4 regions of the Erwinia sp. TECH1 genome follow, and region 3 is predicted to be linked to each of the others. Evidence: predicted binding sites of a transcription regulator. Region 3 holds the regulator's gene; each other region holds the start of a gene.
The links. The regulator LexA, encoded in region 3, represses DNA repair genes until DNA is damaged. The targets are predictions, from matches to a motif close to TNCTGTATGTACATACAGNA.

Region 1 (7,703 bases), 1.6 Mb from region 3:
CGGTGCAAAGCAGCCCGACGGCAGCAAAGAGATTGCGCGCCAGCCGCAGATTACCGGAGCGCTTCAGCAGCGTGTCGGCAATCTTGCCGCCGAGTAGCACGGTAATGCAGGCGCCGCTCCACGGGATCATCGCCACATACCAGAGCGAGTGCAGATCGTAGTGAAAGCTGTCCTGCAAATATTTCGGGCCCCAGGTGACCAGGGTAAAGGTGACATACAGGAAAGAAAAATAGCCCAGCGCGTTGCAGACCAGCGTGCGGCTGGTGAAAAAGCGCCACCACGGCAGGCGCGGCCCGGCGGTGCTTTGCTGCTGGCCCTGCATAATCAACTCGCGCTCCGCCTGGCTGGCGCGCGGCTGCTGCATCGGGCTGTCGGTGAAAATTCGCGCGAAAATCACCATAGCGATCAGCGAGAAAACGCCGAGCAGGATAAACATCAGCCGCCAGTCGTTGGTCAACAGCAGCAGGCCCACGGCGATCGGTGCCGTCAGCAGCGCGCCTACCTGGGTGCTGAGTAAGCCGATGCCCAGCGCCATGCCGCGCTCGTTATCGGGCGCCCAGTGCGCGATAGCTTTGTTCATCAGCGCATAGGCCGGGCCTTCGGCAAAGCCGAACAGGATGCGCATTACGGCAAAGCCCATAATGGCCGAGCCGCCAAACAGCGCCACGCCCAGCTCTCCCGCCCAGGCGGTAGCGATCTCCAACAGCGACCAGAGCACGCCCGCCAGCAGCCAGACTTTTTTTGTGCCCAGCCGATCGGCCAGAAACCCGCCGCAGAGCGAGCCGAACAGATAGCCAAAGCCGAAATAGCTCAGCACCACGCCCAGCTCCGTTTTGCTGAAATGAAATTCCGCAGAAATGGCGTTTGCCGCGAAGGAGAGGGCGCCGCGATCGATATAGTTGATCAGCGCGATAAAAAACAGCATGGCGAAAATGCGGTAGCGATAGCGGGTGTCGACTCTCATGGATCTTCTCCTGAACAACGAGTGGTATCAGGAAGAAGCAAGTTCAGTGCCACAGTGTAGAGATCGGATAAGGCGCGGGCGAAAGGCGCTTTATGCGCGCTAATCGGCAGGAGATGCCAAATAAAAAGGCGCAGCCGCTACCGGCTGCACCTTCAGTGAACAAACGAACGGCGGATTAAGCCGGAACGCTTAGCGCCTTCTGGCTGCGCGACCAGACGCGGTGCGCGGCCATCGCGGCCAGGAACTCGCTCATCAGCACGCCTTCGGCTTTATCATCTTCGATGACGCCTTCCTCACGCTCGCTGTCGCCCAGACCGAACTGCGATTTGAAGCGGCGGGCGTCGCCGCTCAGGCCAATCACCTTCAGATGCTTATAGGCTTCCAGCAGGAAGTAACGGGCGTCGCCGCTGAGCAGCAGCGCGTCGATATTGCCATCCGGCACGATCACCGCATCAAAGGTCAACGACGGCAGGCCGCTAAAGGTAGCGTCGATAGGCAGATTAGAACCGTCGTCGGCACGAACCTGGCCCATATGACGCGCCAGCAGCTTGGCGTGCACGCCCTGCGCCTTCAGCTCCTGCAAGATTGCCAGCACGTCTGCCGCTACCACACCGTCGCTGATCAGCAGCGCCACCTGGCGGCCTTTGATCGAGCCACTTGGCACGGCATAAAGGCTCAGGCTGGCATCTTTTTTCAGGCCGTTAACGTCTTTCGGCGGCGCGGTATGCATCTTCTCATCGGACAGCGCGATGCCCAGATTCTCCGCCACGCCGTTAGCCAGCGACACGTCGATACGCACCAGATGATCCACGACGCGCTCGCGGATATAGGCGCGAGCCACCTTGCTCAGCTCAAAAGAGAAGGCGTCAATAATGTGCTGCTGCTCAACAGGCGTCTGGCTGTTCCAGAACAGGCGCGGCTGCGAGTAGTATTCGCCGAAGGAAGGGCTGCGCTCGCGCACCTTGTGGCCTTCAATACGCTCCTGATAGCTTTCAAATCCACCGCGATGCGGAGCCGGCGGCGTTTCGCGCGGCCAGTTATCGTTGATGGAATTTGGCTCGTAATTGGCCGGGTTGGTATCGATATCCGTACGGTGCATCCCCTGACGCTGGAAATTATGGTAAGGGCAGGTCGGACGGTTAATCGGAATTTCATGGAAGTTAGGCCCGCCAAGACGGCTGATCTGCGTATCGGTATAGGAGAACAGACGGCCCTGTAACAGCGGATCGTTGGTGAAATCCAGGCCGGGAACGATGTGGCCGGGATGGAAAGCAACCTGCTCGGTTTCGGCAAAGAAGTTGTCCGGATTGCGGTTCAGCACCATCTTACCGACCAGCTGCACCGGCACCAGCTCTTCCGGGATCAGCTTGGTGGCATCCAGCAGGTCAAAATCGAATTTGAATTCATCTTCTTCCGGGATCAGCTGTACGCCCAGCTCATATTCCGGATAGTCGCCCGCCTCAATGGCTTCCCACAGATCGCGGCGATGGAAATCGGGATCGCGGCCGGTGAGTTTTTGTGATTCGTCCCACAGCAGCGAAGCTTTGCCCGCGACCGGTTTCCAGTGGAAGCGCACAAAGGTCGCTTTGCCCTCGGCGTTAATAAAGCGGAAGGTGTGAATGCCGAAGCCTTCCATCGTGCGGTAACTGCGCGGAATGCCACGATCGGACATTGCCCAAATCACGTTATGCAGCGTTTCCGGCTGTAGCGAGACGTAATCCCAGAAGGTGTCGTGCGCGCTCTGGCCCTGTGGAATTTCATTGTGTGGCTCGGGTTTTACCGCATGCACGAAGTCCGGGAATTTGTGCGCGTCCTGAATAAAGAACACCGGCGTATTGTTGCCGACTAAATCGAAAACGCCTTCATCGGTATAGAACTTGGTGGCCCAGCCGCGAATATCGCGTACGGTATCCGCCGAGCCTGCGCCGCCCTGAACGGTAGAGAAACGCACGAAAACCGGCGTCTGCTTTTCAGGATCGCGCAGGAAATCCGCCTTGGTGATATCGCTCATATCGCGATAGGGCTGGAAATAGCCGTGCGCCGCTGAACCACGGGCATGGACAATACGTTCAGGAATGCGCTCGTGGTCAAAATGGGTGATCTTTTCGCGCAGGATAAAATCTTCCAGCAGCGTTGGGCCACGAGTACCGGCGCGCAGCGAGTTCTGGTCGTCAGCGATGCGCGTACCCTGATTGGTTGTCAGCGGGAAATTCTCGCCGCCTTTACGGAAGGTTTCCAGCGCGTCCAGCTTGGCGTTACTGGTCTCGGGCGCTTTCAGGCTGCCGGGCGCAGTAGGCTGCTTGCCGGGCGGCGTTGGCTCAGAAAGCGGCTTATGCGAGCCATCGGCGGGTGCCAGCGAATCCATTCCCGGCTTTGCGGAATCAGGCCCGGTTAACGGGGCATTATGGGTGATTTCCTTGTTATCGGTTTCTTTCGACATGCTCACTTGCTCCTGTGATGTGTGTTTCTAACCATTAACTATAGAACAGTGCGCGAGGTACGCCCGGAAACCGAAGGGTTATGTTTAGCAGACAATAAAAAGGGCCGCTGAGCGGCCCCTGAACAGGTTGCATAAACAACGTTTTGCTTAACGATGCGCCAGTTCGGCTTCGCTGTCCGCTTCCGCGTCCAGCAGAGATTTATCGGTTTGTTTCAGCCACTGGCTGGTCAGCATTCCTGCCGTCATCGAACCGTTAACGTTAAGCGCGGTGCGGCCCATATCGATCAGCGGTTCGATCGAAATCAGCAGCGCCACCAGCGTGACCGGCAGGCCCAGCGTTGGCAGAACGATCAGCGCGGCAAAGGTCGCGCCGCCGCCCACGCCCGCTACGCCGGCAGAGCTTAGCGTAACGATGCCAACCAGCGTGGCGATCCAGACCGGATCGAACGGGTTAATGCCTACCGTTGGCGCAACCATCACCGCCAGCATGGTGGGGTACAGCCCGGCACAGCCGTTCTGGCCGATAGTGGCGCCGAAAGAGGCTGAGAAGCTGGCGATCGATTCCGGAATGCCAAGGCGGCGGGTTTGCGCTTCCACGCTCAGCGGAATGGTCGCCGCGCTGGAGCGGCTGGTAAAAGCAAAAGTGATAACCGGCCAGACCTTGCGGAAGAAACGCCTGGGATTGACGCCGTTAACGGAAAGCAGCAGCGCGTGCACCGCAAACATAATCGCCAGGCCCAGATAAGATGCAATGACAAAACTGCCCAGCTTAACGATATCCGCCAGGTTAGAGCTGGCGACCACTTTGGTCATCAGCGCCATTACGCCGTAAGGCGTCAGCTTCATAATCAGACGCACCAGCTTCATCACCCATGCCTGAAGCACGTCGATGGCGGCCAGCACACGCTCGCCTTTCGGTTTGTCGTCACGCAGTAAATGCAGGGCGGCGACGCCCAGGAAAGCGGCAAAAATCACCACGCTGATAATAGAGGTCGGATTGGCCCCGGTCAGATCGGCGAAAGGATTTTTCGGCACGAAAGAGAGCAGCAGCTGCGGCGCGGAAAGGTCGGCCACTTTACCGATATAGTTAGACTGTAGCGCAGACAGGCGCGCGGTTTCCTGCACGCCCTGCACCAGGCCGCTGGCGTTGAGCCCAAAAAGCCAGGTAACAAAAACGCCCACCAGCGCGGAAATCGCCGTAGTGAACAGCAGCACGCCGATAGTCAGCACGCTGATTTTGCCCAGCGACGACGCGTTATGCAGACGGGCGACGGCGCTGAGAATCGAAGCGAACACCAGCGGCATGACGATCATCTGCAACAGCTGTACGTAGCCGTTGCCGACAACGTTGAACCAGCTAATGGATTCTTTCAACACCGGGTTATCGGCACCGTAAATAGTGTGCAGGATCAGCCCAAACAGCACGCCTACAACCAGGCCCAGCAGCACTTTTTTCGCCAGGCTCCAGCTGGCGTTGCCGCTTTTAGCCAGTAGCCCCAGCAGCAGAATAAACGCCGCCAGGTTTGCAATTAATGGAAAATTCATCCCCAGATCTCCTTTTTTGACGAGGCATCAGCGGCCTCGTCAGTGAGCTATTTTTATTGCGCATCGGATACGCGTTGGGGGCGATGGTAGCAGCTCGCGGAGAGACGCCCATATAATCAAAAGGAATAGTTTATAATTTATTGAACGATATCGGTGACTTATTGCGCTACCTGGTGATTTATAAAACGCGTAACGCTGTTTTGCACCTGATCGATCATCTGCAGGGGCCAGCTTGCCGCACCAAAAGAGGGCGACCCGGTCGGGAACCATAGCGCCAGCGCAACCAGCGTCAGGCAGAGCATTCGCTCCATCTGGTTGCCGTTGCGGCTGTGCAGCAGCGGCAGGCGAAAACGCCAGCGGCAGGGCCACAGCAGCGGCACGCCGGCAGGCGTAAGCATATCGGCGACAATATGGCTGAGGTAGCCCAGCACCATGCCCTGAAAGACATCGGCAGGCAGCACCCATTCCTGCGGCAGTTTTAGCTGAAGCAGCGCCACGCCACCGATTACGGCCAGCAGGCTGTGGGTAAAGCCCCGATGCCCAAAGGCGCGTGCAATGGGCTGCGACAGCCAGCGAAAACGCTGACCAAGGGTAGAGCGCGGGTGATCGATATCCGGCAGCAGGCAGGTAAGCAGCGTGGCGGGAATAACGTGCCACCAGTCGCCATCACCAAGAACGGGCGTCAGGTCGGCGCGCTTGGCAAAAATCGCGCTGGCGATAGCAAAAATAACGTGGCCTTCGGCCGTCATGGAAAACGCTCGGTAACTGAACTGTCAATGCATCCAGTATAGGGGATATATACAGTAGAATAAATATGTGACGCTGTAACGAAAGGTTAATATTTCCTTTACGTCTGCGCGTTGAGCATGGATAAGAAAACGTAGCGGTTCCAGTTAGTATAAGCGGTTAAGCGCCGTAATGGCATCAATACTCTTGATTAAGGGGCTGGACGCGCAAAGGTCTTCCACCGATTACAGATTTCATTGCCGGGTAGAAAATAGCGAAAGGCTGTATCTGCCTGTTAACATTCAGCTGACGGGAAGCAGCAGGGTCAGCATTTCATTCTGCTTAAAGAAGCCGTACCGCCCGGCCAGTTTACGGCAGGGCGGAAAGCGGACACTGATGTTACTTGCCAAGCAGATGCCTGCTGCCCAGCTCGGTGAGCGAGGCCAGTTTGACGTCGGCCAGCGCCCAGCGCGCATCGTCGGCATAAACGGCCGCAGGCACCACGATTGAGCGCATCCTTGCGGCTTTGGTCGCAATCATACCGTTAACGGAGTCTTCCAGCGTAACGCAGTTAAGCGGATCGATGCCGAGACGGGTGGCCGCGTCCAGATAGACCTGCGGATGCGGTTTGCTGTACGGCAGCGATTCTGCCGAGGCCAGCACTTCAAAATAGTGACGCAGGCCGAACATCGCCAGCACCTTTTCCTGCATAAAAAGCGGCGAGGCGGAAGCCAGCCCAATTTTCAGCCCTTCCGCCTGGCACAGTTTCAGCGCCAGCTCCACGCCGGGCAGCAGCGGCCGCGTCTCCTCGATTAACGTCAGCGCGCGGGTAAGTATACGCTGCGTGACTTCCTCCTGCGATGGCCCGATCCAGGGCAGCGTTTCATACCACATGCGCACAACCTGATCGATGCGCAGGCCTACCGTATCCGGCATCTCGCTTCTGCGGGAAAGATCGACATCCAGCGTAGCGAAAACGTCCAGCTCCGCGCGTTCCCATAGTGGCTCGGAATCAATTAGTAATCCATCCATATCAAAAATTGCGGCTAGCACTGGACGTGAATAAGACATAATGCGGCTCCGTTAGCAGTTTTCTGACACCTTAACATGAAGTTAACAGCCAGAGCATTGCGCGCGTTAATTTGCCTTTCCGCTTACGGGCACACTTTTTTCAGGCACATTTTGCCTGGCGAGGGTAAACTTACAGCCCTCACAGCATAAGGACAGGAGAAAGCATGACTTATCAACAGGCTGGAAGAGTCGCGATACTAAAGCGGATCGCCGGCTGGATTATCTTTATTCCGGCGCTGATTTCCACGCTGGTTTCACTGATGCGTTTTTTGGAAGTGAGTCGTGAAAAGCGCGAAGGGATCAATGCGGTAATGCAGGATTTTTCTCACGTGATGATCGATATGATCCGCTTCAATACCGGCTTTTTAAACGCCTTTTGGCATAATTCACCGGTGCCGGATTTTAACCAGGGCGGCAACTGGCTGTTCTGGCTAATCTATATACTGATTTTCGTCGGGCTGGCGCTACAGGCCTCCGGCGCCAGAATGTGGCGACAGTCCCGGCATCTGCGTGAAGGCATTGAGGATCAGATGATCCTGGAAAAAGCGAAAGGTGAAGAAGGGCGCAGCCGCCAGCAGCTGGAAGAAAAAATCGTGGTGCCGCGCCACACCATTTTTCTGCAGTTTTTTCCGCTGTACGTGTTGCCCATCCTGATAGCCGTTGCGGGCTATTTTGTGCTTAAGCTGGCAGGCTTTATCAGCTGACGGCCCTACGCCGGACGGGCAAATTGTTTGCCCGCCTCCGCCTGGTCCAGCAGGGCGCCGACCGCCCGCTGGGCTTCCTTCAGCCATTCGCCGCCAAAGACGTTTGCCCGATTAAGCAGATAGTAGAGCTGATAAACCGGCTGGCGCTGCTGGTAATCGCGAGGCAGCGGCCATACCGACTCATAGCCTTCCATAATCTCCTGCGGCAGCGCCGGAAACCACGGAAGCATCGCCAGATCGCACTCTCTGTCGC
Region 2 (7,703 bases), 1.2 Mb from region 3:
ATGCTCGCCAGCAGCGTCACGACCGCCAGCAAAATGCCCAGCATCAGGCGCGGAGCATGCGGGCGCAAAAGCGCAAGCCAGGGTCGGATTAGCTTCATGCCTGCGCCTCCTCAACCAGCGCTTTAAAGGGGCCGGGCCGTTGCAGCAGCTGCGCTTTACTGCCCTGCTGGACGATTTCTCCCGCCTGGAGCAGCCAGACTTCATCCCACTCCGCTAAGCGATCGAGCCGATGGGTAATAAACAACGTGGTCTGATTGAAAGAGGCGGCCAGCAGCGCCCGGTTTACGTGCTCGCCAGCCGGGCCGTCAAGGCTGGCATCAGGCTCGTCCAGCAGCAGCAGTCGACAAGGCTTGTAAAGCGCTCTCGCCACAGCGATGCGCTGCGCCTGCCCTACGGAGAGGGCCGCCGCCTGTTCGCCGACCGTGCTTTCCAGGCCTTCAGGCAGGCGCGCCAGAAACTCGTCCACGCCAGCCAGCTCGCAAACCTGCTGTAACCTGAGCGGATCGCCCTCGCCATGCGCAACAATATTTTCGCGCACGGTCTGCGCAGGTAAATGCGGGTTCTGTCCCACCCAGGCAAGCTGCTGTTGCCACCAGGACGGCAGGATATCACGCAGCTCCGTATCGTTTATTTTCAACGATCCCTGATAGGGCAAATACCCGGCCAGGACGTTCAGCAAAGAGGTTTTGCCCGCGCCGCTTCGCCCAATCAGCGCCACTCTTTTCCCTGCGTTAAGGGTAAAATTGAGCGGCCCGACAAGCTCTATCCCCTCGTGCGTCATAATCCGCAAATCAGCGGCGGTAAGCGTCATACCTTGCTCAACGTTGGGCGTCAGCGTGCCGGATGATGCCTGAAGCCGTTCCGCTGTCAGGAATTTCTCCAGCGCGTCAGCGGCGCCTGTAGCCTGCGCTTTGGCATGATAAAACGTGCCCAGCTCTCTGAGCGGTTGAAAAAATTCCGGCGCAAGGATAAGCGACAGAAAGCCGGCAAAAAGCGTGATGCCGGTGCCGTAATGGCCGAAGTTCAGCTCGCCGAGGTAGGAAAAACCAAAATAGACCGCCACCACTGCTACAGAAACGGCAGCAAAAAACTCCAGTACGGCCGAGGAGAGAAAGGCCAGCCGCAGTACTTCCATGGTTCGTTGACGAAAGCTGGCCGAAGCGGTGCGAATACGATCGGTTTCCGCGTCGGCCTGATTAAACAGCCGCAGCGTTTCCATGCCCTGAAGGCGGTCGAGAAAATAGCCGCCGAGCCGAGCAAGGGCCTGAAAATTACGCCGGTTAGCGTCGGCCGCGCCCATACCGGCCAGCGCCATAAACAGCGGAATAAGCGGAGCCGTCAGCAGCAGGATCAGCGCTGCCACCCAGTTTACGGGAAACAGAACAGCAAGGATTAGGCAGGGGATGAGCGCGGCCAGCAGCGTTTGCGGCAAATAACGCGCGTAGTAATCCTGAAGGTTATCAATTTGCTCCAGCAAAAGCGTGGTCCAGCTTCCGACAGCCTGACCCTGGATAACGGCGGGGCCAGCCTTAGTCAGCTTGTCCAGAATATCGCGGCGCAGTTTCTCCCGGATGGCCCGGCCCGAAGCGAACCCGGCCAGCTCACGCAGCCACAGAAATACGCCGCGCAGCACAAAACAGGAAAGCAGCAGAATAAATTGCGGAAGAAGCGCATCGCGAGAAAGATGATCAACGATCAGCCCTTGCAGCAGGGTAGCCAATAGCCAGGCCTGGTAAACAATAAGCAGCGCGCCGACCATGCCGATTAGCAGCGATAGTCTGAACCAGAAATTGCCGTAGATACGCTGTTTTTTTAGCCAGGAAAGGAGCTGTTGCTGTCGGAATTTATCCATGCTGTACCAATATGCCGCGCGTTGGGGCAGGTAAAATTGCAATGCCATGCCCTTAGTAAGGGTAATCGCGAGCAATGGTACAGCGCAGAAAATAAAAAGGCGACCTTAACAGGTCGCCTTTACCGAGATCGCATCAAAGCAGTAACGATTACTGAGATTCTTTAACTAAACCATCCAGATAGCGTTCCGCATCCAGCGCGGCCATACAGCCGGTGCCGGCAGAGGTAATCGCCTGACGATAGGTATGATCCATAACGTCACCTGCGGCGAACACGCCCGGAATGCTGGTTTGCGTTGCATTACCGTGCAGGCCTGACTGCACTTTGATGTAGCCGTTTTCCAGATCCAGCTGATCTTTAAAGATCGCCGTATTCGGGCTGTGGCCGATAGCAACAAACAGACCGGCAACGCTCAGTTCCTGCTGCGACTCGTCCAGCGTGGAGCGCAGGCGCAGCGAGCTGACGCCCATCTGATCGCCCATGACCTCGTCCAGCGTCTGGTTGGTATGCAGCACGATATTGCCGTTACGCACTTTTTCCATCAGGCGATCGATAAGGATTTTCTCTGCGCGGAAGCTGTCGCGACGGTGGATCAGATGCACTTCCGACGCAATATTCGCCAGATACAGCGCTTCTTCTACGGCCGTATTGCCGCCGCCGATCACGGCTACCTTCTGATTACGGTAGAAAAAGCCGTCACAGGTTGCGCAGGCTGAAACGCCGCGGCCTTTAAACGCTTCTTCAGAAGGCAGGCCAAGGTAGCGAGCGGAGGCGCCGGTAGCAATAATCAACGCATCTGCCGTGTATTCACCGCTGTCGCCGATCAAACGGAAAGGGCGATGCTGTAAATCAACGCTGTGAATATGCTCGAAGATAATTTCAGTATTAAATTTTACCGCATGTTCATGCATACGTTCCATCAGACCCGGACCGGTCAGATCGTGCGGGTCGCCGGGCCAGTTTTCCACATCCGTGGTGGTGGTCAGCTGGCCGCCTTTTTCAAGCCCGGTGATCAGCACGGGGTTGAGATTAGCGCGCGCTGCGTAAACAGCCGCCGTGTATCCAGCGGGGCCGGAACCTAAGATAAGTAATTTACTGTGTCTGGCCGTGCTCATGAGACCCTCATTATTTAGCTGCCAACTATGTTGCGATTGTAGGGAATTTAGGTCGGCAACAAAAGCGTTCTGCGATTTTGTTAGCGATGGTTGCAAAAGGTTTAACCGATTTCCCTTAGGGAGCAACGGCACCACTGCGCCAAAGCAGGGCGAAACGCGCTGTAAAATGGTGCAATGAGTAAATTTTTTCATTATAAAACAGTCATGCAGCGCAACATCTGGCATGTTGTACTGATTTTGGTTGTTTTACTTTGACAATCGGCTGTGCTTTTGCGAAAACAGTGGGGGAAGCAGAGGACATTTGAGCTTACAAGACAGATTTTTCCTGTTTTGGGACATCCGGCTCAATAAACTCAGTCTGTCATTGGTCATGACGCATGGTGTGGACAGACAACATGCGTCATACGGATGGGCGTGATAACACCGCAACAGGCTCCAGACTTCACTTAGAACAACCCTGCGATAATGATTTCGTTCAGGGTGTGGCAGGCAAAGGGAAGGCATTAAGAGAGACAATAATAATGGTAGACAATAAAAAACGGCCTGGAAAAGATCTCGACAGAATCGATCGTAATATCCTTAACGAACTGCAAAAGGATGGACGTATCTCTAACGTCGAGCTTTCCAAACGCGTAGGTTTATCACCTACACCATGCCTTGAGCGCGTTCGTCGTCTTGAAAGACAGGGGTTTATCCTTGGCTATACCGCCCAGCTGAATCCGCACTATCTGGATGCCTCGCTGCTGGTATTTGTTGAGATTACTCTGAATCGTGGCGCGCCCGACGTGTTTGAACAATTTAACGCCGCAGTGCAAAAACTTGAGGAAACTCAAGAGTGTCACCTCGTTTCAGGCGATTTCGACTACCTGTTGAAAACGCGCGTGCCGGATATGTCCGCCTACCGTAAATTGCTGGGTGAAACCCTGCTGCGCCTGCCTGGCGTAAACGATACGCGGACCTATGTGGTCATGGAAGAAGTGAAACAAAGTAACCGCTTAGTCATTAAGACGCGGTAACACAGGGCAGGTGCAAAACCTGATAGGTTTCGGTACACTCCTGTGAATTCATACAGTTTCAGCGTCGGGCCTGCCCGACGCTGTTGCCTCCATTGTTTACAGGCACCTGGAGAGTACTCTTGAGCCAGGAATATACAGAAGATAAAGATGTTTCCCTACAGTCGCTGAGCAGCGGTCGTCGCCTGCTTGAAGCGTTACTGATTGTTGTGGCGCTTTTTGCCGTCTATTTGATGGTGGCGCTGTTGAGCTTTAACCCCTCCGATCCCAGCTGGTCGCAAACTGCCTGGCATGAACCCATCCATAATTTGGGCGGCGGCATTGGCGCATGGCTGGCAGATACGCTGTTCTTCATTTTTGGCGTGATGGCCTACGCCATTCCTGCGGTTATCCTCGGACTATGCTGGATCACCTTCCGCCAGCGGCATTCGCAGGATTACATTGATTACTTTGCGGTGGCGCTGCGCCTGATCGGCGTACTGGCGCTCGTGGTCACATCATGCGGCCTGGCGGCGCTAAACGCTGACGATATCTGGTATTTTGCTTCCGGCGGCGTAATTGGCAGCCTGCTCAGCAATGCGATGGCGCCATGGTTTAACGCCGCAGGCGGCACCCTGACGCTGCTGTGCGTGTGGGCGGCCGGTCTGACGCTTTATACCGGCTGGTCCTGGCTGACCATCGCTGAAAAAATTGGCGCGGCTGTCATGGGCGTGCTGACTTTCGCCAGCGGGCGTTCGCGCAGTGACGAATACAGATATGATGATTATGACGATGAGCCGGATGAAAAACCGGTTCCGAAGCAGCGTGCCCGCTACGATGATGAAGACGATATCCTGCTGGCAGTGCCGGCAACGGCCGAAGAGGACGACAACGATCCGCTGCTGAGCAAGCCTGCGGCAGCCCCGACGGCAGCCGCTGCCGCTGCACAGACGGTTTCCACGGCAGCACCTGTGGCGCCGGTAGCGTCCGCAACTACAGCAACGCCGGCTTCCACGGTTACTGTAGCGCCCGGGAGCGCTCAGCAACAGGCCGAGCCTGCTGCACAGGTTTCCACGCCGTCAGCAGCGGCAGAGCCTGAACTTTATCGCTTCGAGATGCCGGCGGAAACGCCTGCGCCATCGGTTCCTGTCGCTGATGAAGATGATGCTCCCCGCATGGGCAACTGGCGGGAAGCGGATGCCTCACCTTTCGATTTCTCTACGACGCAGCCGGCTCAGCCGCAGCAGGTCGCACAGGATCTGGCCAGCGCGGCGCAATCTGCCGCCGCCTCCACGGCGTTTATGCCAGGCTTCAGCGCCACCAGCGAGGCGGCTCCGGCTAATCCGCAGGTCAAGCAGGGTATTGGCCCCGCTTTGCCGCGGCCGAATCCGGTTAAGCTGCCTACGCGTCGCGAGCTGGCTTCCTATGGTATTAAGCTGCCTTCGCAGCGTATAGCGGAAGAAAAAGCGAAAGAAGAGGAGCAGCGTCTTCAGGCTTCTGCGCCAACAGGGGCGGAAGAGCCGGGCCAGGATGAAAGCCATCTGCGCGACGCTTTTGCCGCTCAGCAGCAGGCGCGTTACGCTGAGCCTGATAGCGCAGCAAACAGCGCGCCTGTAGCAGAAAGCGCTGAGGAAGATGAAGAGGAAGCGCGTCATCAGGCCGAGCTTGCCCGTCAGTTTGCCGGACAGCAAAGCCAGCGTTATGGACAGCCGCAGCAAAGCGCACCTGCCTCCACGCTGGATACCGGTGGCGCATTTGATTTCTCGCCTAAAGAAGATTTGGTTGATGATGGCGCAGGCGAACCGCTGTTTACGCTGCCGCCTGAAAATCAACAGAGCAGGCCCGCTGCGCAGTGGCAGCAGCACAGCCAGCCTCAGGAACCTGTAAAACAGGCTGCACCAACGTGGCAGTCAGCCGCTCAGGAGCCCATACAGCCTGCCGCGACAGCATGGCAGCCAGCGGCCCAGGAGCCTGCACAACCGGCCGCGCCAGCGTGGCAGCCAGCGGCTCAGGAGCCTGCACAACCGGCCGCGCCAGCATGGCAGCCAGCGGCTCAGGAGCCTGCACAACCGGCCGCACCAGCGTGGCAGCCAGTGGCTCAGGAGCCTGCGCAACCGGCGGCGCCAGCGTGGCAGCCAGTGGCTCAGGAGCCTGCGCAACCGGCGGCGCCAGCGTGGCAGCCAGCGGCTCAGGAGCCTGTACAACCGGCGGCGCCAGCATGGCAGCCAGCCGCTCAGGAGCCCGTACAACCTGTCGCGCCAGCGTGGCAGCCAGCGGCTCAGGAGCCTGCACAACCGGCCGCACCAGCGTGGCAGCCAGCCGCTCAGGAACCTGTACGCCAGGCTGAACAAATCCAGCCGGAAGTCAAACCACAGGATAGCCTGTTCCATCCATTCCTGGTGCGTCATGAGCAGCCGCTTGAGAAACCAACCACGCCGCTGCCTACCCTGGATCTACTGACGGCACCGCCAGCGGAAGCCGAACCCGTCGATATGTTTGCTCTTGAGCAGACTGCCCGCCTGGTGGAAGCCCGCCTGGCCGACTATCGGGTTAAAGCCGAGGTGGTTGGTATCTCTCCAGGGCCGGTTATTACCCGCTTTGAACTGGATCTTGCGCCTGGCGTGAAGGCCGCGCGTATTTCCAATCTGTCGCGCGACCTGGCCCGCTCGCTTTCTGCCGTAGCGGTTCGTGTGGTGGAGGTGATCCCCGGCAAGCCTTACGTTGGACTGGAGCTGCCAAACAAGCATCGCCAGACCGTTTATATGCGTGAAGTGCTTGAATGCGATAAGTTCCGCGACAATCCGTCGCCGCTATCGGTGGTGTTAGGAAAAGATATCGCAGGCCAGCCGGTGGTGGCCGATCTGGCGAAAATGCCGCACCTGCTGGTCGCCGGTACAACTGGTTCCGGTAAGTCCGTTGGCGTTAACGCCATGATTATTAGCATGCTTTATAAAGCCACGCCGGAAGAAGTGCGCTTTATTATGATCGACCCGAAAATGCTTGAGCTGTCGGTCTATGAAGGCATCCCGCATCTGTTGACCGAAGTGGTCACGGATATGAAAGATGCCGCCAACGCGCTGCGCTGGAGCGTCGGCGAAATGGAGCGTCGCTATAAGCTGATGTCGGCGCTGGGCGTGCGTAACCTGGCGGGTTATAACGAAAAAGTTAAGCTGGCGGAAGAGATGGGGCGGCCTATTCCCGATCCGTTCTGGAAGCCGGGCGACAGTATGGAAACATCGCCGCCGATGCTCGAAAAACTACCTTACATCGTAGTACTGGTGGATGAGTTCGCCGATCTGATGATGGCCGTGGGTAAAAAGGTGGAGGAGCTGATTGCGCGTCTGGCGCAGAAAGCGCGTGCCGCCGGTATTCACCTGGTGCTGGCGACGCAGCGTCCGTCGGTGGATGTGATCACCGGCCTGATTAAGGCTAACATCCCAACCCGCATTGCGTTTACGGTTTCCAGCAAGATCGACTCGCGCACCATTCTTGATCAGGGTGGCGCGGAATCGCTGTTGGGCATGGGCGATATGCTTTATATGCCGCCGAACTCTTCAATGCCGGTGCGCGTACATGGCGCCTTTGTGCGGGATGAAGAAGTTCACGCCGTGGTACAAGACTGGAAGGCGCGTGGTCGTCCGCAATATATCGAAAGCATTACCGCTGGCGAAGAGAGCGAAAGCGCGTCGCTGGGGCTGGATGGCGATGAAGAGCTTGACCCGCTGTTCGACCAGGCGGTCGCCTT
Region 3 (7,703 bases):
CGCCAGCGGCCGGAAGAATAATACTGACATCGTCTTCCGGCTGGGCTTTCGTCATCAGCGCCGGGTTAGCCAGCACCGCCGTGCCATAGGTTGAAGAGGCTACGCCCGTGCCACCCATCGCATCGTTGCGAGCGTCGTAGTAGTTGCCAGCGGCCAGAGCGCTTAGCGGAGCCAGAAACAGCACGGGAAATACAACCGGTCGGGTGAATCTGTTCAGCTTAAATTTTTTGACCATTTACTTCTAACCCTTCAACAAAGGAGACAGCGCCTGAAGCGCGACAAGTGTGATTGTCCGTATAATGGGCCGAACGGTGCTAAGTCATTAGCCTGAACTAAGTCAAATTACCGGGGCTTTTCTGCTCATTGCACGGCTTTTAATCTGCTAGCTGGCTTGAAAATAAGCCGTGTTTTCAACGTCTGCTGTGGAAAGGTTTACAAATATTTAAGTAAATGTAGCCAAAACATTTCAGAGTGCAACCGTTATTGACGGTCTTCTTTAGTAATGAATGGTACAACGCAGTTGATGACAAAGGTGAGCTTCCGCTCTTCGGATTTGACTGAAATTTTTTGCGGGCATAGCGATGAAGGGAGACGCTCAGGCGGGAAGCCGGAAGCGCGGCGTTTTTATCGGCGCTGTGATAATATAACGTGCTAAGCCAGCCTGGGGAGATCTATGAACATTAACAGTCCTGAAAATATTCTGTCGCAGGCGGAAGCTATCTGTCAGCAGCGCAACGTCAGGCTGACGCCTCAGCGTCTGGAGGTGCTGCGGCTGATGAGCCAGCACCACGGCGCGATCAGCGCGTACGACCTGCTGGATCTGCTGCGCGCCAGCGAACCGCAGGCCAAACCGCCCACTATCTATCGGGCATTGGACTTTCTGCTGGAGCAGGGATTCGTGCATCGCGTGGAGTCCACCAACAGCTATGTCGTCTGCCATCATTTCGAAGAGCCTGCGCATACCTCGGCGATGCTGATCTGCGACCGCTGCGGCGGCGTAGCGGAGCAACATGCGGAAGGCGTGCAGGATATTCTGAAGTCCTTGTCGCGGGCAGCGGGCTTTGCGCTGACCAACAGCGTGATTGAAGCGCACGGATTGTGCCAAAGCTGCGTTGAGGTGGAAGCCTGCCAGCATCAGGATGCGTGCCAGCACGATCATACGCTTGGGACAAAAAAGCGCGGTCGTTGAAACGGTCAACCATCAGAATAATTTAAGCGGCGGGATCGCGCCAGACAAAACAACAAGGGCAGCGCCAGAAGCGCTGCCCTTGCTTTAGAAGGCTATCCGGAGAATCGGCCCTGGCAGTGCCAGTCAGCCTTTCCGGAGGCTATCTTATCAGAAACGATGGTTATTGCTGGTTTCCCAGTCGCCCAGCTCTTTCTCAGCCTGGTCTTTGGTGTAGCCATAACGTTCCTGAATTTTACCGACCAGCTGATCGCGTTTACCTTCTACGACGGTCATGTCGTCATCGGTTAGCTTGCCCCATTTTTCTTTAAATTTACCTTTTAACTGTTTCCAGTTACCGCCGGCTTCGTCTTTATTCATCTTGTTTCTCCTTAACCTTAGGTGATAACAGCTTATCGTTACAGCAAAACCGCTGACAGCAACATAAAACGCTGCCCAAATGCTTAACGTACAGATAATTGTAGTAGAAGATGGCAGGTTTGCACGGCGAGGCGGCGTATTTTTCTAAAAAAAAGCGAAGCGGCACGGGCCGGGCAGCAAAAATCGCGCGGGCTCGGATACTTAAGAAGCGGGAGAACAGAAGCGCTGAGGCGATTTTTCCAGTTCGATCGGCGGGGTTCGGGAAAAGACGGATGCAAACAGAGAGTAACTGCCCATACGGAATGCCAACACACAATAAACGCCAATGCGGAATACCAACAGGCAGTAAATATCAGCGTGGGATACGAAAAGACAATAAACGCTAAATACGAACAGGAGCGGGCATCGATATATGTCGGACAGAACTACGATGGCTTGCGCTCCACAGGAGACATTCAGGCACGGTCAGACAATATGCCAGGCGCAGACAACAACCGAAGGCACGGTCAGACAATATGGCAGGGGCAGACAGCAGAAGGATTCAGACAATATGAGAGGTGCGAAATAAAAGCCGTAGGCGATACGCCCGCCGGTAGAAGCAAGCCTCTGCGTCATCGCAACGACGCAGAGGCGGCACGGCGTCTGGCTATTACAGCCAGCTACCGTTGCGGATCACGCCGACGGCAAGCCCTTCGATAGAGAAGGTATGCTCACGCAGATCCACCACAATCGGCTGGAACTCGCTGTTTTCCGGCAGCAGCTGCACAATGTTGCCCTGCTTTTTCAGGCGCTTGACGGTGACTTCATCATCAATACGCGCTACCACGACCTGGCCATTGCGCACGTCCTGGGTTTTATGAACCGCCAGCAGGTCGCCATCCATAATGCCGATATCCTTCATCGACATGCCGCTAACGCGCAGCAGGAAATCCGCGCCCGGCTTAAACAGATCGGGATCGACCTGGTAATGGCCTTCGATATGCTGTTCCGCCAGCAGCGGTTCGCCTGCCGCCACGCGGCCAATCAGCGGCAGGCCATCGACTTCTTCCATCATCAGGCGGATACCGCGTGATGCGCCGGAAACGATCTCGATAACGCCTTTACGCGCCAGCGCCTTCAGGTGTTCTTCAGCCGCATTCGGGGAGCGGAAGCCGAGCTGAGCGGCAATCTCTGCCCGCGTCGGCGGCATGCCGGTCTGGTTAATATGCTGGCGAATCAGGTCATAGACCTGCTGCTGCCTTGCCGTTAGTGCTTTCATCCCGCCCCCTGGTTGTTTATACAGTCGACTGTGAGTATATACAGGTATTTCGTCAATGAAAACCTCAAGCCGGATAAAAAACCATGGTGATAGCTATTTAGCCCGGCGGCTGGTGAGAAAGCAGAATCGACAGCCAGACAAAAACCGCTAACAGAATAGCTAACAGCACGGCAGCTGAGCCCATATCTTTGGCGCGCCCGGAAAGCTCGTGGAACTCATTGCCCAGCCTGTCGACCACGGCTTCTATCGCGCTGTTGAGGATTTCCACAATCACCACCAGCGCGACGGAGCCAATCAGCATGACTCTGGCCAAAGGCGTCACGTCCAGCCAGCAGGCGATAATAATCGCCACTACCGCCGCAACCACTTCCTGGCGGAAAGCCGCCTCGTGTTGCCAGGCCGCCCGTAATCCTTTCCAGGAATACCCCGCAGCTTTAATGATCCGCGTTAAACCCGAGGCGTTATTTGCCATAATCAGGGAACCCTTTGTTCTGTTTAGCGTCAATGTCAGGGTAGCGCACATTTTGCAACACCACAGATCTCATGCAAGGATTCTGGTATGCTTGCGGCGCTTTGCTAACAAGAGGCTTTATGTTGTCTATGTCAGGTTGGCGTAACTTATATTACAAATTATTGAATTTACCGGTAAAAATGCTGGTAAAAAGTAAAGCGATCCCTGCCGAGCCGGTCGTTGAGCTGGGGCTGGATACGTCGCGTCCTATTATGTATGTGCTGCCATACGATTCAAAGGCCGATTTGCTGGCGCTGCGTGAGCAGTGTCGCAAAGAGGATCTGCCCGATCCTTTAGACCCGCTGGAGATCGACGGCACGCTGCTGCCCCGCTACGTCTTTATTCATGATGGCCCGCGCGTATTTCCTTATTACGCGGCCAATCCGGAATCCGTAAAGACGTTTCACGACTATCTGGATCTCCATCGCAGCAACCCGCTGCTGGACGTGCAGATGGTGCCCGTCTCGATTATGTTTGGTCGGGCGCCGGGGCGTGAAGTTCAGGGCGAAAGCCAGCCGCATCTGCGCGTGCTGAACGGCATTCAGAAATTTATCGCCGTCCTGTGGCTGGGCCGCGACAGCTTTGTGCGTTTCTCGCCGATGGTGTCGCTGCGCCGTATGGCAACCGAGCACGGCACCGATAAAACCATCGCCCAGAAGCTGGCGCGCGTGGCCAGAATGCACTTTGCCCGTCAGCGCCTTGCCGCAGTCGGCCCGCGTCTGCCTGTGCGTCAGGATCTGTTCAACAAGCTCTTACAGTCCAAGGCTATCGCCAAGGCCGTAGAGGACGAAGCGCGCAGTAAGAAAATCTCCCATGAGAAGGCGCAGCAGAACGCCATTGAGCTGATGGAAGAAGTTGCCGCGGATTTCTCCTACGAGGCAATCCGTCTGACCGACAGGATCATGGGCTGGACGTGGAGCAAGCTCTATCAGGGCATCAACGTCAACGGCGGCGAGCGCGTGCGTCAGCTGGCGCAGGACGGCCATGAAATCGTTTACGTGCCGTGCCACCGCAGCCATATGGATTACCTGCTGCTCTCCTACGTGCTTTATCACCAGGGCCTGGTGCCGCCGCATATCGCTGCGGGCATCAACCTGAACTTCTGGCCGGCCGGCCCGATTTTCCGTCGCCTGGGCGCGTTCTTTATTCGCCGCACGTTTAAGGGCAACAAGCTCTACTCCACCGTTTTCCGCGAATACCTGGGCGAGCTGTTCACCCGTGGCTATTCCGTGGAGTACTTTGTGGAAGGCGGCCGTTCCCGTACCGGACGCCTGCTCGATCCGAAAACCGGCACGCTGTCGATGACCATTCAGGCGATGCTGCGCGGCGGCAACCGCCCGATTACGCTGGTGCCGATTTACATCGGCTACGAGCACGTCATGGAAGTTGGCACCTATGCCAAAGAGCTGCGCGGCGCGACCAAAGAAAAAGAAGGCTTTATGCAGATGGTGCGCGGGCTGCGCAAGCTGCGCAATCTGGGCCAGGGCTACGTCAACTTCGGTGAACCGCTGCCGCTGGTGGCTTACCTGAACAAGCACGTGCCGGAATGGCGCGACGCTATCGATCCGATCGAATCCCAGCGTCCGGCCTGGCTGACGCCAGCGGTCAACGATATCGCCCAGCGCGTCATGGTGCGGATCAATAACGCGGGCGCGGCCAACGCCATGAACCTGTGCGTTACCGCGCTGCTGGCTTCCCGTCAGCGTTCGCTAACCCGTGAGCAGCTGGTGGAACAGCTGGACTGCTATATTCAGCTGCTGCGCAACGTGCCTTATTCGCCGGACGCCACCGTGCCGGACATGACGCCGGAAGCGCTCCTGGATCATGCGCTCAGCATGAACAAGTTCGAGATCGAGCAGGATAATATCGGCGAGATCATCGTGCTGCCGCGCGAGCAGGCGGTGCTGATGACCTATTACCGCAACAACGTTCACCACATGCTGGTGATGCCGTCGGTGATTGCGGTAATTTTGATGCAGCATCAGGAGCTGACGCGCGCCGAGCTGCTGCGCCAGGTCAGCGTGATCTATCCTATGCTGAAAAGCGAGCTGTTCCTGCACTGGGAAAAAGACGAGCTGCCGGGCGTGCTGGATCCGCTTGTCAGCGAAATGGCGCGTCAGGGTTTGTTGACCGCCGACGAGCAGACGCAAACGCTACGACTCAGCCCTGCCCGTTTCCATACGCTACAGCTGCTGGCGGCCGGTGTGCGGGAGACGCTACAGCGCTACGCCATCACCTTTTCTATCCTCAGCGCCAATCCGTCGATCAACCGCGGTACGCTGGAGAAAGAGAGCCGCACCATGGCGCAGCGCCTGTCGGTGCTGCACGGCATCAACGCGCCGGAATTCTTCGATAAGGCGGTGTTCTCGACGTTGGTGCTGACGCTGCGTGATGAAGGCTATATCAGCGATACCGGCGATGCGCACTATGAAAGAACGCATAAGGTCTATCAGCTGCTGGCCGATCTGATCAGTCAGGAAGTGCGGATGACCATTGAAAGCGCGCTGACGTACGAGTAGGTAAGAGATAAAAAAAGGCCGGCGTGAGCATCACACCGGCCTTTTTTATTGGCTGTCGATCAGCCAGAAAACGGCGCACAGCTCAAAGCGATGCCGACAAACAGGATCAGCCCCACATAGTTGTTATTCAGAAAGCCACGAAAGCAGGCATCACGTTCGCGAGCGCTAATCAGCTTTTGCTGATAAATAAACAGCGCCGCCGCCGCCAGCAGCGAGCAGTAAAAAGGCGCCCCCAGCTGCGTCAGCCAGCCGATGGCGGCCATCAGCCCCAGCGTGGCCAGCTGCAACAGGCCGATAATCAGCTTATCAAAACGGCCAAACAGGATGGCGGTGGATTTGACGCCGATTTTTAAATCGTCATCCCTGTCCACCATCGCATACTGCGTGTCGTAAGCGACCGTCCAACAAATATTGGCGAAAAACAGCAGCCAACAGGCCAGCGGCACCGTTTCGCTGACCGCCGCCCAGCCCATCGGAATGGCCCAGCCAAACGCCGCGCCCAGCACCACCTGCGGCAGATGGGTGTAGCGCTTCATAAACGGATAGATCCACGCCAGCGCCAGGCCGCCAAAAGAGAGCAGGATGGTCATCAGATTCATGGTCAGCACCAGGCAAAACGACACCAGCACCAGACCGCCAAACAAAAATTTCGCCTCCGTCGAGGTGACTGCGCCGCTCGGTAGCGGCCGCGATCGCGTGCGTTTGACGTGTCCGTCTATCTTGCGATCGGCAAAGTCGTTAACCACGCAGCCCGCCGCGCGCATAAAAAAGACGCCCAGCGTAAACACCACCAGCACGTTGAGCGGCGGCACGCGCAGCCCGGCCAGCCATAGCGCCCAGAAAGTCGGCCACAGCAGCAGCAGCGAGCCGATTGGCTTATCAATCCGCATCAGGCGACTGTAGGCCTGAAGCTTACTGACAGGTAAAGATTTTTCCATCTACTTCTTCCTTTCGGCCTGAACGGCGTGATAAAGCGGCGCAGGCGGTAAAAACAGTTCGGTCAGCAGCAGCGGCTTGCCGGAAAGGCGCAGCAGCGAGCGGCGACCCCACAGGTCGTGGCTGCGTCCCGGTTCGATAAAATCGCGGCTGAGCGTCGACGAGGCGAAAAGATAGCGCCCCAGCGGCTGGCTGCCAAGCTGTTGCAGCTTCTGCTCCGGCCCTTGTAGCGTGGATTCCGGCAGGATGGTGCGGGCCGCCAGCCAGGCTTCGCCATCGCCGCACAGCAGGATTTCCCGCAGCCAGTAGCGCGGCTCTTCAGGCAGCAGCAGCGCATCCGCGCCGGCCTCTTCCGCCCCGATAAAGCCCTCGCGCAGGATCTCAACGGTAACTTTTTCGCAGTGGCGTTCAAAGCGGCGGGTCATGGAATCTTCTTCCATCAGCCAGTCAAGCAGCGACGGCGTCAGCTGGGGCGAAGAGAGTGGAAGCCATTCGATAGCGTGCAGCTGCGTCAGCGCGCGGTTGGTCATTGCGCTTCTCCGGACAGTAAAATGGGGCTAGCGTAGCACAAGGCAAAAGGCGTTAAACAGAATTTTAACAGGATAGCGAAGCGGAAAGCCGCCCCGGTAGGACGGCCTCCTGGCTTACTTGCCTGCTGCGTTAACGATCACCGTGATGGAATTATGGGACAGCTCCCACTTCCCTTTTCCGGATGACCACAGCGCACCAGAAACAACGAGCACGATACAAAGATACCGTTTCATTGTGCGGCCCTGCTAAAGGCCGCTTCGCAATGCCACCACCGGAGATGTAACTGCGAATGCAAGCACTTGGGAGTACTTGCGTTTACGGCCGTTGGAAATCCTTTTCCCAATCCGGTGCCCGCTTGCTTAAGACGGCGAAAAGGCCCGCCCGCATTGTACGCTAAACAAG
Region 4 (7,703 bases), 2.3 Mb from region 3:
GCGTTCCTTTGCAGGATGGCGATAAAATACGCCTTTGCGCGCTGGCTTTTTTGCCTGACGGCACGCGCCTGGCCTATTTTAAACGCAATCTGGTAGAGGCGGAAAAACCCTTCTTCCATCCCGGACAAAGCGTTCCCGTGTTTGGCTACCAACATCATCATGTGGCGATGGCGGTCTGCGCCGATATCAGCGTGGAAGACTACGCTCGCGATGCCGCGCATCGTGGCGCTAATCTTTATGCCACCAGCGTGCTCCTTTCTGAAAAAGGTTATCACAAGGATTGCGAATATCTGGCGCGCTGGTCGCGTAAGTTCAATATTGCCGTGCTGATGGCTAACCACGCTCTGCCCACGGGCGGTTTTGACAGCGCGGGGAAAAGCGCCGTCTGGGATGAAAATGGCCGGCAGGTTATCGCTGGCGGTCGTGGCGAGCAGCTGGTTATCGCCCGACGTCAGGACAGTAAATGGCAGGGCGAAGTACACGATTTACGCACGGCTACCGCCCTCTGAAAGAGAGAAATTATGTTACGCGTAATAGATACCGAAACCTGTGGCTTGCAGGGCGGCGTAGTGGAAGTCGCCTCCGTTGACGTTATCGACGGCAGGATCGTGAACCCTATGAGCGATCTGATCAGTCCGGATCGGCCCATCAGCCGTCAGGCTATGGCCATCCACCGCATCACTGAAACGATGGTGCTGGGCAAGCCCACCATTGAAGAAGCGATTGGCCGCTATCACGGCAGCCCTTACTACGTCGCTCACAATGCCAGCTTTGACCGTCGGATGCTGCCGGAAATGCCGGGCGAATGGATTTGTACTATGACGCTGGCGAGAGGCCTGTGGCCCGGAAAAAAATACGGCAACCAGGCGCTGCGTGAAGCTTTACAGCTGGACGTGACGCCGCCAGCGGATCTCCACGCTCACCGGGCGCTGTACGACTGCTACGTTACGGCGGCTTTGCTGATCCGTATTATGGAATTTTCCGGCTGGGATGCGCCAGAAATGGTGCGCCGGATGCAGGTTCGCGGCTCCAGCGCCACTTTCCCGTTCGGCAAATATCGCGGTAGCCGTATTGATGATGTGGTGAAACGCGATCCGGGATACCTGAAGTGGATGCTAAAAAATATCCCGGATCTGAAGCCCGATCTCAAAAGCGCAATGGAACGGGCTCTGTCGGCGGATTAACGGGCGCTGGCGGCGCTTAGCGTCTCCTGCGCCAGGCCAATCAGGAAAGCGTATTCCAGCGCCACGCCCTCATAAGATTTAAAACGGCCTGATTTACCGCCGTGCCCCGCATCCATATCGGTACAAAGCAGCAGCAGATTATCGTCTGTTTTAAACTCACGCAGTTTCGCGACCCATTTCGCCGGTTCCCAATACTGAACCTGGGAATCATGCAGCCCGGTGGTCACCAACATATGCGGATAGTGCTGCGCGGTGACGCAGTCATAAGGGCTGTACTGACGCATATAGCGATAGTAACGCTCGTCCGCCGGATTGCCCCACTCATCATATTCTCCCGTGGTCAGCGGGATAGATTCGTCGAGCATCGTGGTGACCACATCCACAAACGGCACCTGCGCCACCACGCCGTGAAAGCGCGTCGGCGCCATATTGATAACTGCGCCCATCAGCAGGCCGCCAGCGCTGCCGCCCATGGCATAGAGCTTTTCCGGGTTACCATAGCCTTTTTCCACCAGCGTATTGGTCACGTCGATAAAATCATGAAAGGTATTGAGCTTGTTCAGCAATTTGCCATCTTCGTACCACTGCTGGCCCAGCTCGCCGCCGCCGCGAATGTGCGCCAGCGCGAAGACGAAGCCGCGATCCAACAGGCTCAGGCGGCTGGAGCTGAAGTCCGCATCCATACAGCTGCCGTAAGAGCCATAGCCGTAAACCAGCATCGGGCTTTTACCAGGTCGATAGTGCTGTCGATGATAGACCAGCGAAACGGGCACTTCGACACCGTCACGGGCCTTGATCCAGTGATGTTCGCTGCGGTAGTCGTTGGCGTCAAAACCCTTAACTTCCATCTGCTTGAGGATTTTCCGCTCGCCGCTGTCCATATCCAGCTCGAACAGCGTATCCGGCGTGGTCATTGAGGAGTAGCCATAGCGCAGCTTGCTGGTATTCGCCGTGGGATTGACGGAAAGCCAGGTGACATAGGCCGGATCGTCAAAAGCGATACCGTAATCTTCTCCGCTCTGCCAGTTAATCTGCCGCAGGCTGGTCAGGCCGCGCTGACGCTCTTCCACCACCAGCCAGTCGCGAAACAGCGCAAAATCCTCCAGCATAACGTGATCGCGCGGCGCAATCAGCGTTTGCCATTTTTCCTCTTTCACATGATCGGTGAGATACAGGCCGAAATTTTTGCCTTCGCGGTTGGATCGCACGTAAAAATGGTGATCGTAATGATCCAGGCTGTATTCGTGATCCTTACGGCGCGGGCAGAAAATTTGCGGCTGTGCATCGGCAAATTCGGCGTCCAGCAGCCGGATTTCGCTGGTAGTGGTGCTATTGAGCACAATCAGAATAAAGTGCTCGGACATCGTTTTATGCAGGCTGACGTAAAAAGTCTCATCCTGCTCTTCATAGACCAGTTCGTCATCCCGCTGTGGGGTGCCCAGCCGGTGACGCCATACCTGCCAGGGCAGCAGCGTCTGTTTATCCTTCAGCACATAGTAAAAAGTGCGGCTGTCGCTGGCCCAGACGAAGCTGGAAGAGACGTGATCCAACACCTCCGGATACCAGTTGCCGGTTTTAAGGTTGCGGAAGCGGATGCCGTACTGACGGCGCGACAGAAAATCCTCCGCCAGCGCCATCACTTCATTGTTTGGGCTGATGCCGAGGCCGCCCAGCGTATAAAATTCGCTGTGGGCGGCGCGCTGGTTGCCGTCAACGAGCACCTCCCACTCTTCCGGCGTGGCGGTTTCTTCCGGCTGGCGGGTGTAGACGGCATATTCGTTGCCCTCATCATAGCGTCGCTGGTAGCGATAGCCGTTTTTGACATAGGGAACGGAACTGTCGCGCTGCGGCACGCGATCGACCATCTCTTTCAGTAATTTTTCCTGCAGCGCCTGCTGCGTCTGCATTACGGCCTGCCCGTAGTCGTTTTCCGCATGCAGGTAGTCCAGCACGGCCGTATCTTCACGCTTGTCGTCACGCAGCCAATAGTAATTGTCTATGCGCGTCTCGCCGTGCGCGCTCATCTCGTAAGGTATTTTTTTAGCGACTGGTGGTTTTATCATTTGCTGCCCCGCTGAATCAGTTATACAGAGTAAGGGTGGCAGCTACGGCGGTGATTGCCAAGCGCAGCGCGTTGACAAGAGTTGATAAACAACGTTAAAAAAGCTTTCCGGGCCGGGTAAGGCGCCCGGAAAGAGTCAGGCGACCAGCTTTTGCTTCTCCTGCTGGATATCTTTCGCCATGCTCTCGCGGACGTCCTGCGGAATTTTCAGCTCGTCGCCCAGCGCCTGCAGATAGCTGCGCTCCATAAAGTGATCGACATCAATGACCAGATTACTGAGGAAGTAGAGTTCCAGCGCTTCCTCTTCGTTTTTCACATCCTGCGCCAGCATTTTAGGATCCAGCGGCATATCGATAGCGCGCTGCAACAGCTGCTCGCCTTCCGCGCCCAGCCCCGTCTGATGAATATGCTCATTGATGGCCTTACGTTCTTCGCCGTCAATATGCCCGTCGCTTTTTGCCGCAAACACCAGCGCCTGCACCAGCCGCTCCGCGCGTCTGTCCACTGCGGTGGCCTGCTGCCCAAACTGCGGCTCTTCACGATGCGTTTCGCTGACGCGCTGCTTGTACTTGTTCCAGAGCAGCGCGCCCGCCGCCGCGCTGCCGCCAATAATCAGCGCGTTTTTACCGTATTTGCTCAGCAGGTTACGGGAAGATTTATTGGCGATCAGCAGCCCGGCCAGGCCGCCTAAAGCGCCCGGCGCCAGCATTTTACTCAGGCCCTCGCCGCCGCCCTTGCCTTTCCCTAACACGGTTTGAATTTGTTGCAGCCAGTTAGTCATATGCTCTCCTTATTGTAAAAAAACCAGCATAGAGCGGCTAACGTCAGGAAGCGTCAAGTCAGGCAAAGCCTGGAAAACCTTTAGCGCGCTGATGAGGCTGGCGAATCGGCACAGGTCGCTATACTTGTCAGCAGGCGAGAGTCAAAAGGTCGGACCGTTTACCGGCTCTCTGTCCATTTTTTTGCTATTGAGCTTTAAGGGGAACAGGATGCGTTTTCAACATAATCCACTTTTTATTAATACGGTTTTACTGAGCGGCACAACGGAAGAGAAAATTATCGCCGCCGCTCAGGCTGGCTTCAGCCAGCTGGAATTGTGGCGGCAGGATGTGGACCCGGCTGAAGGTACGCCTCAGGCTGTAGCCAGCCTGCTTGAGGAACAGCGGCTTGCCCTGACGGATTACCAGGTGCTGCTGGATTTTGACGGCGCACCGGACGATCAGCGCGAGGAAAAACGCCGCGACGCGCTGAAAATGATGGAGACAGCGGCGGCGCTGGGCGCCACCACCCTGCTGACGCCAGCCTCTACGCAAAAAGAGTGTATCGCCGGGCGTGAAGAAGAGGATATTCGCTGGCTGGCGCAGGAAGCGGGAAAGCGTGGGCTGCGGGTCGCCTTTGAGGCGATGGCATGGAGCACCCATATCAATACTACGGCCGCCGCCTGGCAGCTGGTACAGCGTATTAACGAGCCTAATCTGGGCCTGGTCGTGGATGCCTTCCATATTTTTGTACGCAACCGAACCGTGGCCGACTTAAACGGCATCCCGATGGACAAAATTTTCCTGGTACAGCTTTCCGATTTAGCCACGCTGCCTTCCGGCAGCGAACTGGTGGAAACGGCAAGGCACCATCGGCTGTTGCCGGGCCAGGGCAACTTCCCGCTCTATACGCTGCTGGACTATCTGGAAGCGGAAGGCTACAGCGGGCCGGTTGGGCTGGAAGTCTTTAATGATGAGATTAAACAGCGCTCGCCTTCCGATGCGGCGAAAGAAGCCATGCACGCGCTGAAACGCTGCTGTGCGCAGGCGACAATCGCCTGAACCTGAAAAGCTGTGGTCTGTAAACGCTAAACAGAAAGATAAAAAGCCTGTCCGAGGACAGGCTGCTACTGATAACGCCCTCTTATCAGGGCATCTGGTAGCGACAGGGCTGGTAAACAAGCCACAACGTCACATACTACAGACGAGACCGCCTCAGGCTGCTTTAATGCGCCCCGCTTTGGGCTTCTTCTCTTCCGCATCGGCATCGGCATCCTCAGCGGTTAACGCAGCGACTGACGCAACGGGACGGGAGGACTCCGCTTCCGGCATTTTGCTGGTACGCAGGATATGCTGCACGGCATCTTTGTTTTCCGACAGGAACATCCCCAACGCCTCGCGCTGATTTTCATCCATATCCAATGGCGCAGCGCTCAGCCAGTCGCAGAACACTTCGGCCATATCCAGCATTTTGTCATAAGCGTCGGCTTCTTTCTTACTGGCGAAAGTCATCTTTTCCTCACCTTTTCTGACGACAACATATTTGATTTCAACAGCCATAGTGCCCACCTCGTTTAACTGTATTTTTATACAGTATATCAGGCCGGGAATTTTTCTCAAGCCCGGAAATCGGATGAAGACGCAATCGTTTTCGTTTATACTGCGCCCGCATTTTTTCCTCTAATCAGGTAGAGATTTATGACAACTCTTGGTACTGCGCTGCGTCCTGCGGCAACGCGTGTAATGCTGCTTGGCTCTGGCGAGCTGGGTAAAGAAGTGGCGCTGGAATGTCAGCGTCTGGGCGTTGAAGTCATTGCGGTGGATCGCTATGCCGATGCACCGGCGATGCATGTCGCCCATCGCAGTCACGTAATCAATATGCTGGATGGCGAGGCGCTGAAAGCGCTGGTGGCGCAGGAGCGTCCGGACTATATCGTGCCGGAAATCGAAGCCATCGCTACCGATATGCTGATTGAGCTGGAAAAACAGGGGCAGCGCGTGGTGCCGACGGCTCGCGCCGCTCGTCTGACCATGAACCGCGAAGGTATCCGCCGCCTGGCTGCAGAAGAGCTGGCGCTGCCGACCTCTTCTTATCGCTTTGCCGACAACGTGGCGGACTTTAATCAGGCCGCGCAGGAAATTGGCTTTCCCTGCATCGTGAAGCCGGTCATGAGCTCTTCCGGCAAGGGGCAAAGTTTTATCCGCGAGGCCGCAGGGCTTGCTGCCGCATGGGGATATGCCCAACAGGGCGGACGCGCCGGTGCAGGCCGGGTGATAGTGGAAGGCGTAGTGAAGTTCGATTTTGAGATCACGCTGCTGACCGTCAGCGCTGCCGACGGGATCCACTTCTGTGCGCCGATTGGCCACCGCCAGGAAGATGGCGACTACCGCGAATCCTGGCAGCCGCAGCAGATGAGCGAGCTGGCTTTACAGCGCGCGCAGCAGATTGCCGAGAAAGTGGTTATCGCACTGGGCGGGCACGGGCTGTTTGGCGTGGAGCTGTTCGTTTGCGGGGATGAAGTGGTGTTTAGCGAGGTTTCCCCTCGCCCGCACGACACCGGCATGGTAACGCTGATTTCTCAGGATCTTTCGGAATTTGCGCTGCATGTCCGCGCTTTTCTTGGCCTGCCCGTTGGCGGCATCCGCCAGTATGGCCCGGCGGCCTCGGCGGTGATCCTGCCGGAACTGAGCAGCGATAACGTGCAGTTCGCCAATCTGGATACGGTACTTGGCGCGGGCTTGCAGCTTCGTCTGTTCGGCAAGCCGGAAGTTCAGGGCAAACGTCGCATGGGCGTTGCGCTGGCAACCGGTGACGATATTGATGAGGCCGTGCAGCGTGCTGTCGCCTGCGCCGCTGGCGTAAAAGTCAGCGGTTGACGCCGTGCGCGCTACTGCATAATTAGCGTAAAATCTGCGGCTGATGCTGCCCCGCTTCTGCGCTGCTGGCGTAAAAGTCAGCGGTTGACGCTGTGCGCGCTTCTGCATCGTTAGCGTAAAATCAGCGGCTGATGCGCTCCCGCCTCTGTAAAGCTGGCGGCCGGCGCTGTACCCGCCTCAGCAAAAAGGATGGCCGCCAGCCATCCTTTTTTAGTTTTACGCTCTGAACGGCATTAGCGCGCGCCTGCTACCGCCTCTTTAGCCAGCTGCGTAATGCGATCGTAATCCCCTGCTTCCAGCGCATCCGCCGGCACCAGCCACGAACCGCCGATGCACAGCACGCTTTTCAGCGCCAGATAGTCCCGGTAGTTGGCCGGAGAGATGCCGCCGGTCGGACAGAAGCGAACCTGTGGGAAAGGTCCGCTGATGGCCTGGAGCGCTTTCACGCCGCCGTTGGCTTCCGCCGGGAAAAATTTAAACTCGCGCAGGCCGTGATCCATGCCGGCCATCAGCTCAGATACGGTACTGATCCCCGGAATTAGCGGGATTGGCCCTTCCACGGCAGCCTGTAGCAGCGGCTCGGTGATGCCGGGACTGATAACAAATTTCGCGCCCGCCTGGGTCACTTCCCGCAGCTGCTGCACGTTCAGCACCGTGCCCGCGCCGACGATGGCTTCAGGCACTTCTGCGATCATCGCTTTTATCGCATCCATTGCGCAGGCCGTTCTCAAGGTTACCTCAAGCACTTTCACCCCGCCCGCGACCAGCGCTTTCGCCATCGGCACCGCATGTTCCAGCTTGTTGACTACGATGACCGGTACG

Region 1: ACVWZ0_RS09720 (metal-dependent hydrolase) is a predicted target of LexA. The motif match lies at 5,718-5,737, and genes of this name have one in related genera.
Region 2: ACVWZ0_RS08140 (DNA translocase FtsK 4TM domain-containing protein) is a predicted target of LexA. The motif match lies at 4,021-4,040, and genes of this name have one in related genera.
Region 4: ACVWZ0_RS13245 (YebG family protein) is a predicted target of LexA. The motif match lies at 5,581-5,600, and genes of this name have one in related genera.

Annotation. Positions count from the first base shown of each region.
Region 1 is NZ_JBSRZK010000001.1:2,058,298-2,066,000, forward strand. Features, by position in the region: gene ACVWZ0_RS09705 (MFS transporter) at 1-964, opposite strand, end outside; gene katE (catalase HPII) at 1,140-3,404, opposite strand; gene ACVWZ0_RS09715 (L-cystine transporter) at 3,552-4,949, opposite strand; gene ACVWZ0_RS09720 (metal-dependent hydrolase) at 5,108-5,698, opposite strand; gene hxpB (hexitol phosphatase HxpB) at 6,075-6,746, opposite strand; gene ACVWZ0_RS09730 (YniB family protein) at 6,911-7,450, shown strand; gene ACVWZ0_RS09735 (fructosamine kinase family protein) at 7,456-7,703, opposite strand, start outside.
Region 2 is NZ_JBSRZK010000001.1:1,724,672-1,732,374, forward strand. Features, by position in the region: gene cydC (heme ABC transporter ATP-binding protein/permease CydC) at 1-98, opposite strand, end outside; gene cydD (heme ABC transporter permease/ATP-binding protein CydD) at 95-1,852, opposite strand; gene trxB (thioredoxin-disulfide reductase) at 2,001-2,966, opposite strand; gene lrp (leucine-responsive transcriptional regulator Lrp) at 3,488-3,982, shown strand; gene ACVWZ0_RS08140 (DNA translocase FtsK 4TM domain-containing protein) at 4,102-7,703, shown strand, end outside.
Region 3 is NZ_JBSRZK010000001.1:494,988-502,690, reverse strand. Features, by position in the region: gene ACVWZ0_RS02205 (conjugal transfer protein TraF) at 1-235, opposite strand, end outside; gene zur (zinc uptake transcriptional repressor Zur) at 674-1,189, shown strand; gene ACVWZ0_RS02195 (CsbD family protein) at 1,337-1,546, opposite strand; gene lexA (transcriptional repressor LexA) at 2,196-2,804, opposite strand; gene ACVWZ0_RS02185 (diacylglycerol kinase) at 2,902-3,276, opposite strand; gene plsB (glycerol-3-phosphate 1-O-acyltransferase PlsB) at 3,405-5,834, shown strand; gene ubiA (4-hydroxybenzoate octaprenyltransferase) at 5,894-6,772, opposite strand; gene ubiC (chorismate lyase) at 6,773-7,300, opposite strand.
Region 4 is NZ_JBSRZK010000001.1:2,798,684-2,806,386, forward strand. Features, by position in the region: gene ACVWZ0_RS13220 (carbon-nitrogen hydrolase family protein) at 1-509, shown strand, start outside; gene exoX (exodeoxyribonuclease X) at 522-1,184, shown strand; gene ACVWZ0_RS13230 (prolyl oligopeptidase family serine peptidase) at 1,181-3,244, opposite strand; gene ACVWZ0_RS13235 (tellurite resistance TerB family protein) at 3,383-4,027, opposite strand; gene ACVWZ0_RS13240 (sugar phosphate isomerase/epimerase family protein) at 4,236-5,066, shown strand; gene ACVWZ0_RS13245 (YebG family protein) at 5,220-5,564, opposite strand; gene purT (formate-dependent phosphoribosylglycinamide formyltransferase) at 5,703-6,881, shown strand; gene ACVWZ0_RS13255 (bifunctional 4-hydroxy-2-oxoglutarate aldolase/2-dehydro-3-deoxy-phosphogluconate aldolase) at 7,115-7,703, opposite strand, start outside.